DNA from 2 places in the Plantibacter lichenum genome. Region 1 is predicted to be linked to the other one. Evidence: riboswitches for the same ligand, from Rfam matches in the RefSeq annotation. Region 1 holds a riboswitch; the other holds the start of a gene.
The links. A riboswitch is a leader RNA that binds a small molecule or an ion and turns the genes downstream of it on or off. The one in region 1 is predicted to bind thiamine pyrophosphate.
Positions count from the first base shown of each region.

Region 2: it holds a riboswitch for thiamine pyrophosphate, as region 1 does, so the genes downstream of both, thiM (hydroxyethylthiazole kinase) here and ACQ3HB_RS05595 (ECF transporter S component) in region 1, are expected to answer to the same signal.

Region 1 is NZ_JBOBFT010000003.1:59,723-63,124, reverse strand. It holds gene ACQ3HB_RS05600 (ABC transporter ATP-binding protein) at 1-756, opposite strand, end outside; gene ACQ3HB_RS05595 (ECF transporter S component) at 753-1,382, opposite strand; TPP riboswitch at 1,416-1,524, opposite strand; gene ACQ3HB_RS05590 (hypothetical protein) at 1,548-1,877, opposite strand; gene dinB (DNA polymerase IV) at 1,942-3,222, opposite strand; gene ACQ3HB_RS05580 (TIGR03086 family metal-binding protein) at 3,340-3,402, shown strand, end outside.
Region 2 is NZ_JBOBFT010000001.1:98,065-101,466, reverse strand. It holds gene ACQ3HB_RS00475 (alpha/beta fold hydrolase) at 1-245, opposite strand, end outside; gene ACQ3HB_RS00470 (helix-turn-helix transcriptional regulator) at 319-1,035, shown strand; gene ACQ3HB_RS00465 (DUF1349 domain-containing protein) at 1,040-1,672, opposite strand; TPP riboswitch at 1,704-1,805, shown strand; gene thiM (hydroxyethylthiazole kinase) at 1,788-2,666, shown strand; gene thiE (thiamine phosphate synthase) at 2,840-3,402, shown strand, end outside.

The DNA.
Region 1 (3,402 bases):
AATCCCCGGCACCCACACCCCGGCCCGCGCGAGTCGTTCACCGACGTCGTCGAGCACCTGCTCCGGCGATCCGTCCGCGAGGACGCCGCCCGCCGGGTCGAGCACGATGACGCGGGTCATCAGGTCCCGCCACACCTCGACACGATGCTCGATGACGACGAGCGTCGATGAGCCGTCCTGCACGACGCGCTCCACCGCATCGCGCACCTCGGACACCCCGGCAGGGTCGAGGTTCGCCGTCGGTTCGTCGAGCAGGAGCAGCGAAGGCTGCATCGCGAGGACGCCTGCGAGGGCGAGGCGTTGCTTCTGTCCACCGGACAGAGCAGCGGTCGGGTGATCGAGCGGGACGTCCAGACCGACTGCCTCCAGACTCCGCCCGACGCGCCGCCATATCTCATCGCGCGGCACACCAAGGTTCTCGCACCCGAACGCGACGTCGTCGCCGACGCGCGCCAGGATCACCTGCGAGTCCGGATCCTGCAGGACGAGACCGGCCCGACCCCTCGCCTGTTCAGGAGCGACGCCGTCGATGAGCAGTGAACCCCGGACCTCGCCTTCGTCCGCACCGCCGAGCACGCCCGCGAGGGCATGGATGAAGGTGGACTTCCCCGCGCCGGATGCACCGAGCAGGAGCACCCGCTCCCCCGGTTCGATCGTGAACGTCAGATCGCTGACCGCCCATGCCTTCCGTCCGGCGTGCCGCCAGCCCCAGCCGTCGACCGTGACACGTGCCGCTGCACGGGTCGTCACGTTCAGACCTCCCTGCGGGCTTCCCGTCCGGCGGCGAACCGGCTGAGCGCCCCGGTCGAGGCGAGCGCCTTCACGAGCGCCCAGCCGAGGACGCCGGCGAGGAGAGCGCCGGATGCGACGACGGTGATGAAGTAGATCGTGTTGTACTCGGGAGCCTTCGCGATGTTGCCCAGGAAGAACTCCAGGATCCACGCACCGGCACCGGCACCCGCACCGGCGAGGATCGCAGGGACGAGGCCGAAGCGACGGTAGGCGAAGGCGGCGAACACGAGTTCGGCGCCGAGACCCTGCGCGAGGCCGGAGTAGACGGTCGAGATGCCCCACACGTTCCCGATGAGCGACGACACGACGGCGCCGATCAGCTCGACGAGGAGCGCCGCGCCCGGCTTCCGGATGATGAGGCCGCCGAGGACGCCGCCGAGGAGCCAGATGCCCGTCGCGACACCGCCGAATCCGGGGGTGAGGGCGTTCGCGCCCTCGTACCAGAGGTAGCCGATGCTGTTCCAGGCCCAGAAGATGAGCCCGGTCGCGACGCCGAGGACGGCGACCACGACGATGTCGACGACCCGCCACCGGAGCGTGCGGGTGTTGGCGCGCAACTGCGCCGGAGTGCTGAGTGATGCTGACACGATACGTGCCCTTCCTGTTGTGGAAAAGAGGGCACGGGTAGTGAGAAATGGTCTCCCTGCGCTGGCATGATCCAGATCAGGTTCGACGGTCGAAGGCGGATACCTTCCTCTCAGCCCGGTTCACCGGACTCCCGTGATGTGACCGAGTATAGTCCCGGCGACGGGCCGCTACTTCTTGAGCGCCTTGATGATCGACGACAGCGCTTTGCCGCTCACCCAGATGAACGGGATGGCGACGGCGATGAGCGAGATCAGGTTGGGGTCGAATCGCAAACCGTCCTGGGTCTTGATGTACGCGCCGACCGGAACCGAGAGTCCGCCGCCACCACCGCCGCCAGCCGCGTCATCCGCATCGCCTTCACTGCCGGCGCCGAAACCGTAGTACGAGAGGGCGACGGGGACGAGCTTCACGCCGTCGACGTCCTGCTGCTCCCCGTAGGCCGCCGTGACGCCGATGCCCTTGGCCTGTTCCGCAAGTTTCAACACGAGATTCGTCATGCTGCCACGCTACCCCGCAGGTGTTCGATCACCAAGGAGGGATGCGCGTGGCAACGATGATCGCTCAACGTTCCTGGGAGCCGTCCTCCGCGCGCCCCACGCTGTCGCCCGGACGGCCGAGCCCACGGCGTCGTGGTTTGCCGAGGAGCGATGCGGGAGCGATCGCGTGGTCACCGAAGCGATTGGACACGCGATCGATCGTCGCTTCCGCGTCTCGCCACTCCTCGTCGGGGTCCCACAGCGCGGACACGGCATCGGCGTCGTCGATGAGCTGTTCGACTTTGACGCCGACGAGACGCACGAGTTGCCCTTTGCGGTCGAGCGCATCGAAGAGGGAGACCGCCTCCTCGTACAGGCGTCGTCCGACGTTGGTCGGCTCGCCGAGCGTGCGCGAGCGCGAGACGACCGAGAAGTCCTCGTATCGGACGCGGATGCCGACCGTCCGGCCAGCGAACCCGCCCCGGCGGAGGCGAACGGCCACGAGGTGCGACAGATTCAGGATCTCCCGACGGACCAGGGCCGGATCGGCGATATCGGTGTCGAACGTGACCTCGTGGCTGACGCTCTTCTCGCGGCGCACGGTCGTGACCTCCCGCGGGTCGAGGCCGCTCGCGAGTTCGAGGAGCTTCCTGCCTGTGGCCTCGCCGACGGCGCGCTGCAGCACGGACAGCGGCGTTGTGGAGACATCGCCCACCGTGCGGATGCCCCGCCCGACGAGCGCTTCCTCCGTCTTCCCGCCGACGCCCCACAGCGCACCGACCGGCAACGGTTGCAGGAACGACACCGTGTCTGCAGCGGGCACGACGAGCAAACCATCGGGTTTCGACAACCCTGAGGCGAGTTTGGCGACGTACTTCGTGGCGGCGATGCCCACCGAGCACGGCAGGCCCGTCGCCTGGAACACCCGCTCCTTGACGATCCGCGCGATCTCCATGGGGCGTCCCATGAGCTTGATCGCGCCGGAGATGTCCAGGAAGGCCTCGTCGATGCTGAGCGGCTCCACGAGAGGCGTGACCGACTCGAAGACCTGCATCACGAGATCCGAGTACTTCCGGTACTGGCCGTGGTGGGGCTCGAGCACGTACGCGCCCGGACAGAGCCGCAGCGCCTGTGAGACCGGCATGGCGGCTCGCACCCCGTACCGTCTGGCCTCATAGCTGGCCGAGGTCACGACCGAGCGACCCTCACGATGGCCGACGATGATGGGCTGCCCACGCAGGTCCGGGCGTTGCAGGAGCTCCACGGAGACGAAGAACGCGTCCATGTCGACGTGCATGATGTGGGTGGCGCTGTCGTCCGCGGAGGTGTCGGAGACACGCCTCGATGCCCCATCCTGACGACTCATGCCTCCATTGTCCCAGCGGCCGCCGACATCGATCGCTCCAGGGTGCGCTGTGAGCGATACTGGACTCGGAATGCACGCCGACGGGACACGTTGGAGTGAGCAAGGAAAGGTGCGTCTGTGACTGAAATCGACTGGCTCCACATGCAGCAGCTCGCGAACGACGAGTTCGGGAGGCGTCTC
Region 2 (3,402 bases), on a different contig from region 1:
ACGAGCGTCGTGGGTCGTTGCTCGGAGACACCGAGGCTGGCCATGAGGTCGAGGATCGCGGCGGCCTGATCGTCGAGCGTCGCGGTGGCGCGGTCGGGGTCGTCAGCGTCCAGGCCGGGCAGTGTCATCGCAACGGTCCGGGAGTGGCCCGTCTCCAGATGATCGAGGACCTCCGCCCAGGCCCAGGCGCCCAGCCAGTGGCCGGGGATGAGGATGGTGGTCGGAGCGTTCGTCGTAGGGGTCATGTCTCCACTCTCCTCGGCGTCGAGCGCAGGTGTATGTCACTATTTCTGTCATGAATGTGCTGCGAGTTGCACCGTGAAGCGAAGCGAACGACTCCACGCCCTCTCCGAGATGCTGCGACGCAGCGGATCGCGGGGATCCTCTGCCGAGCGGCTGGCAAGGGAATTCGACGTCTCGGTGCGCACCGTCAAGCGAGACCTCGCCGCGCTCGCGAACAGCGGCGCACCGCTCTGGTCACGCCCCGGTCCGGGCGGTGGTTACGGATTGGCCGAAGGGGCGACCCTGCCGCCCGTCAGCCTGTCGCCGGCTCAAGCCGTAGCGCTCATGGCGGCCGTGTCCGCCGCGCCCGACGCACCGTACTCCGATCTGGCTGCGGCCGGTGTGCGGAAGATCCTGGACGTCCTCGATCCCGCGACGCGAGCACGAGCCGACGAGCTCGCCGGCCGGGTCTGGGTCGACGCGCCCCGCTCGTCGTCCCGCGCGATCAGATCGGCGCTCGAGGAGGCGATGTCCGAGCAGCGAGTCATCCGCCTCCGCTACACGGCTGGAGACGGAACGACGACGGTGCGCGACGTCGAACCCGTGCTGTTCGCCTCCACGAACGGCCGGTGGTACCTGGTGGGGTGGTGCCGTCTGCGTGATGCGATGCGCTGGTTCACCGTGTCGCGCATCGAGCGGGCCAGCATCACGACGACGGCCTGCGGCACCCACACCGTCGACGAGGTCGGAGAACCGCCGGCGAACGCCAGACCGGTGCACGGCCGAAGCGACCGCGCTGGCTCGTCCAGCTAGGCAGCTAAGCCGGCTCGTGGAGGGCGGCGTCGGCGGGAGTGACGTGCCAGGAGTGGAAGCGGACGGTGAGGCCGGGGCGGGTCGGCGCGCAGCAGAACGGGCCCGCGGCTACAAGGGCGTCCGCGGCGAACGGAGCGACGCGGACGAGCGACCACGCCTCCTCATCGACGCGGGCGCGGATCGTCACGGCGTCGCCCGAGCGACTCGCCCGCACGGTGACCAGACGGCCGGCCCATGACGGGACGGGGGCGACGGACCAGTCCGAGCGGACGTCGGTCACGACCGCGCCCACCTGCGGCAGCCCGTCGGCGAACTCCACCCCGGCCTTGATCCAGTGCTCGTCGTCGCTGCGGAGGAACACGCCCGCCTGATCGAACTGCGCGGAGAACGCCGCCGTGAACGACACCTCGACCGCGGTGTCGGCGGCGAGCGGGGTGAGGAGTGCGTGCTCGGAATCGTGGACGAACCCGTAGGAGGTGTGCCGCCAGGCATCGCTTCCCTCGACGGCCGTCACGAGCAGCTCGTCGCCGTCCTCTCGGGCCTCCGCGGGTTCGTGCGTCCACACGCCGACGCCCCAGGGCACGGGGGTCGGTGCGGAAGCGGCGGTCGGATCGGACTGGTTCACGTCATCGGTCACGGCATCACGATACCGGCGCGCTAGGGTGGTGGCGAGTGACACGGGGTGCCCGACGCGAATCGAGCGGGCTGAGAACACACCCGTCGAACCTGATCTAGTTCGTACTAGCGAAGGGATGTCGCGAATGAGCATTCGCACACCGCAGCAGTCTGCCCACCCGTCCACCCAGGCCGTCGACGGCGGTGACGTCATCGACCAGGTGGCGCTCGCCCAACGCTCGGCCGAGCTGCTCGATGAGCTGCGTTCGCGCACCCCTCTCGTGCAGTCGATCACGAACGCCGTCGTGACGAACTTCACCGCGAACATCCTGCTCGCACTCGGCGCCGCGCCGGCGATGGTCGACATTCCGAGAGAGGCAGGGCCGTTCGCCCGCATCGCCTCCGGGGTGCTCGTCAATCTCGGCACACCGCACGCCGAACCCCGCGAGGCGATGCTGGAGGCCGCTGCCGCCGCATCCGATGCGGGGACGCCGTGGGTCCTCGACCCCGTCGCGATCGGCTCCCTTCCGGTCCGCACGGCGCTCGCCGCGGAACTGCTCGCGCTGCGCCCGACGATCATCCGCGGCAATGCGTCGGAGATCATCGCGCTCGCAGGCCTCGGCGCAGGCGGCCGCGGCGTCGACGCGACCGACACGGCCGAGAGCGCCCTCGAAGCCGCCAGCGTGCTCGCCCGCACGGCTGGATCCGTCGTGGCGATCTCCGGACCGACCGATGTCATCACCGACGGCACACGCACCGTCCGCGTGAGCAACGGCCACGTCTGGTTGACCGCCGTCACCGGCGGCGGCTGCGCCCTCGGATCGGTCATGGCCGGGTTCGCGTCCCTCGACGAGGACCGGCTCGTGACGACTGTCGCCGCGACCGCCGCGTACACGATCGCCGCCCAGCTCGCCGCGGCCGAATCGCGCGGGCCGGGGAGCTTCTCGGTCGCCTTCCTCGACCAGCTGTCGCTCATCGACGCCGATGCCGTGCGGCGGCTGGCGGTCATCGCGTGAGCGCGGGGGAGGCGGTGCGGGTGGGGCCGTCGGCGGATGCTGCGGGGAGCCCTTCGACAGGCTCAGGGACCGGGGGTTCGGATGTGGCGGGCCCTTCGACAGGCTCAGGGACCGGGGGTTCGGAGGGCTCGAGGAGCGGGGCGCGCGGTGTCGGGCGTCTCGACGCGGACGCGTTGTCGACCTACCTCGTCACCGACCGCGAGCTCAGCGGCCCGCGGGGCGTGCTCGAGGTCATCGGGCGCGCGGTCGACGGCGGCGCGACGGCGATCCAGCTGCGTGAGAAATCCGGGACGGCACGCGAGCTGTTCGAGCTGACCGTCGCGGCGAGCGCCGTCATCGATGGGCGGGCGCTGTTGTTCGTCGACGATCGGGTGGACGTGTTCCTCGCCGCCCGCGCGGCCGGCGCGCGAGTCGACGGCGTGCACGTCGGCCAGAGCGATCTGCCCGTGCTCGAGACGAGACGGATCATCGGGGCGGATGCGATGCTCGGCCTCACGGCCAACACGCCTGCGCATTTCGCGGCCGTCGCGGCGTTGCCGACCGGCACCGTCGACTACCTCGGCGTCGGCGTCATCCGTCCGACCTCGACGAAGCCCGACCACCCCGCACCGCTCGGGGTCGACGGGTTCCGGGCGCTCGCGGCATCGACCGGGCTGCCGTGCGTGGCGATCGGCGGGGTGTCCCTCGACGACTCCGCTGCGCTCCGGCGGGCGGGTGCCGCCGGACTCGCGGTCGT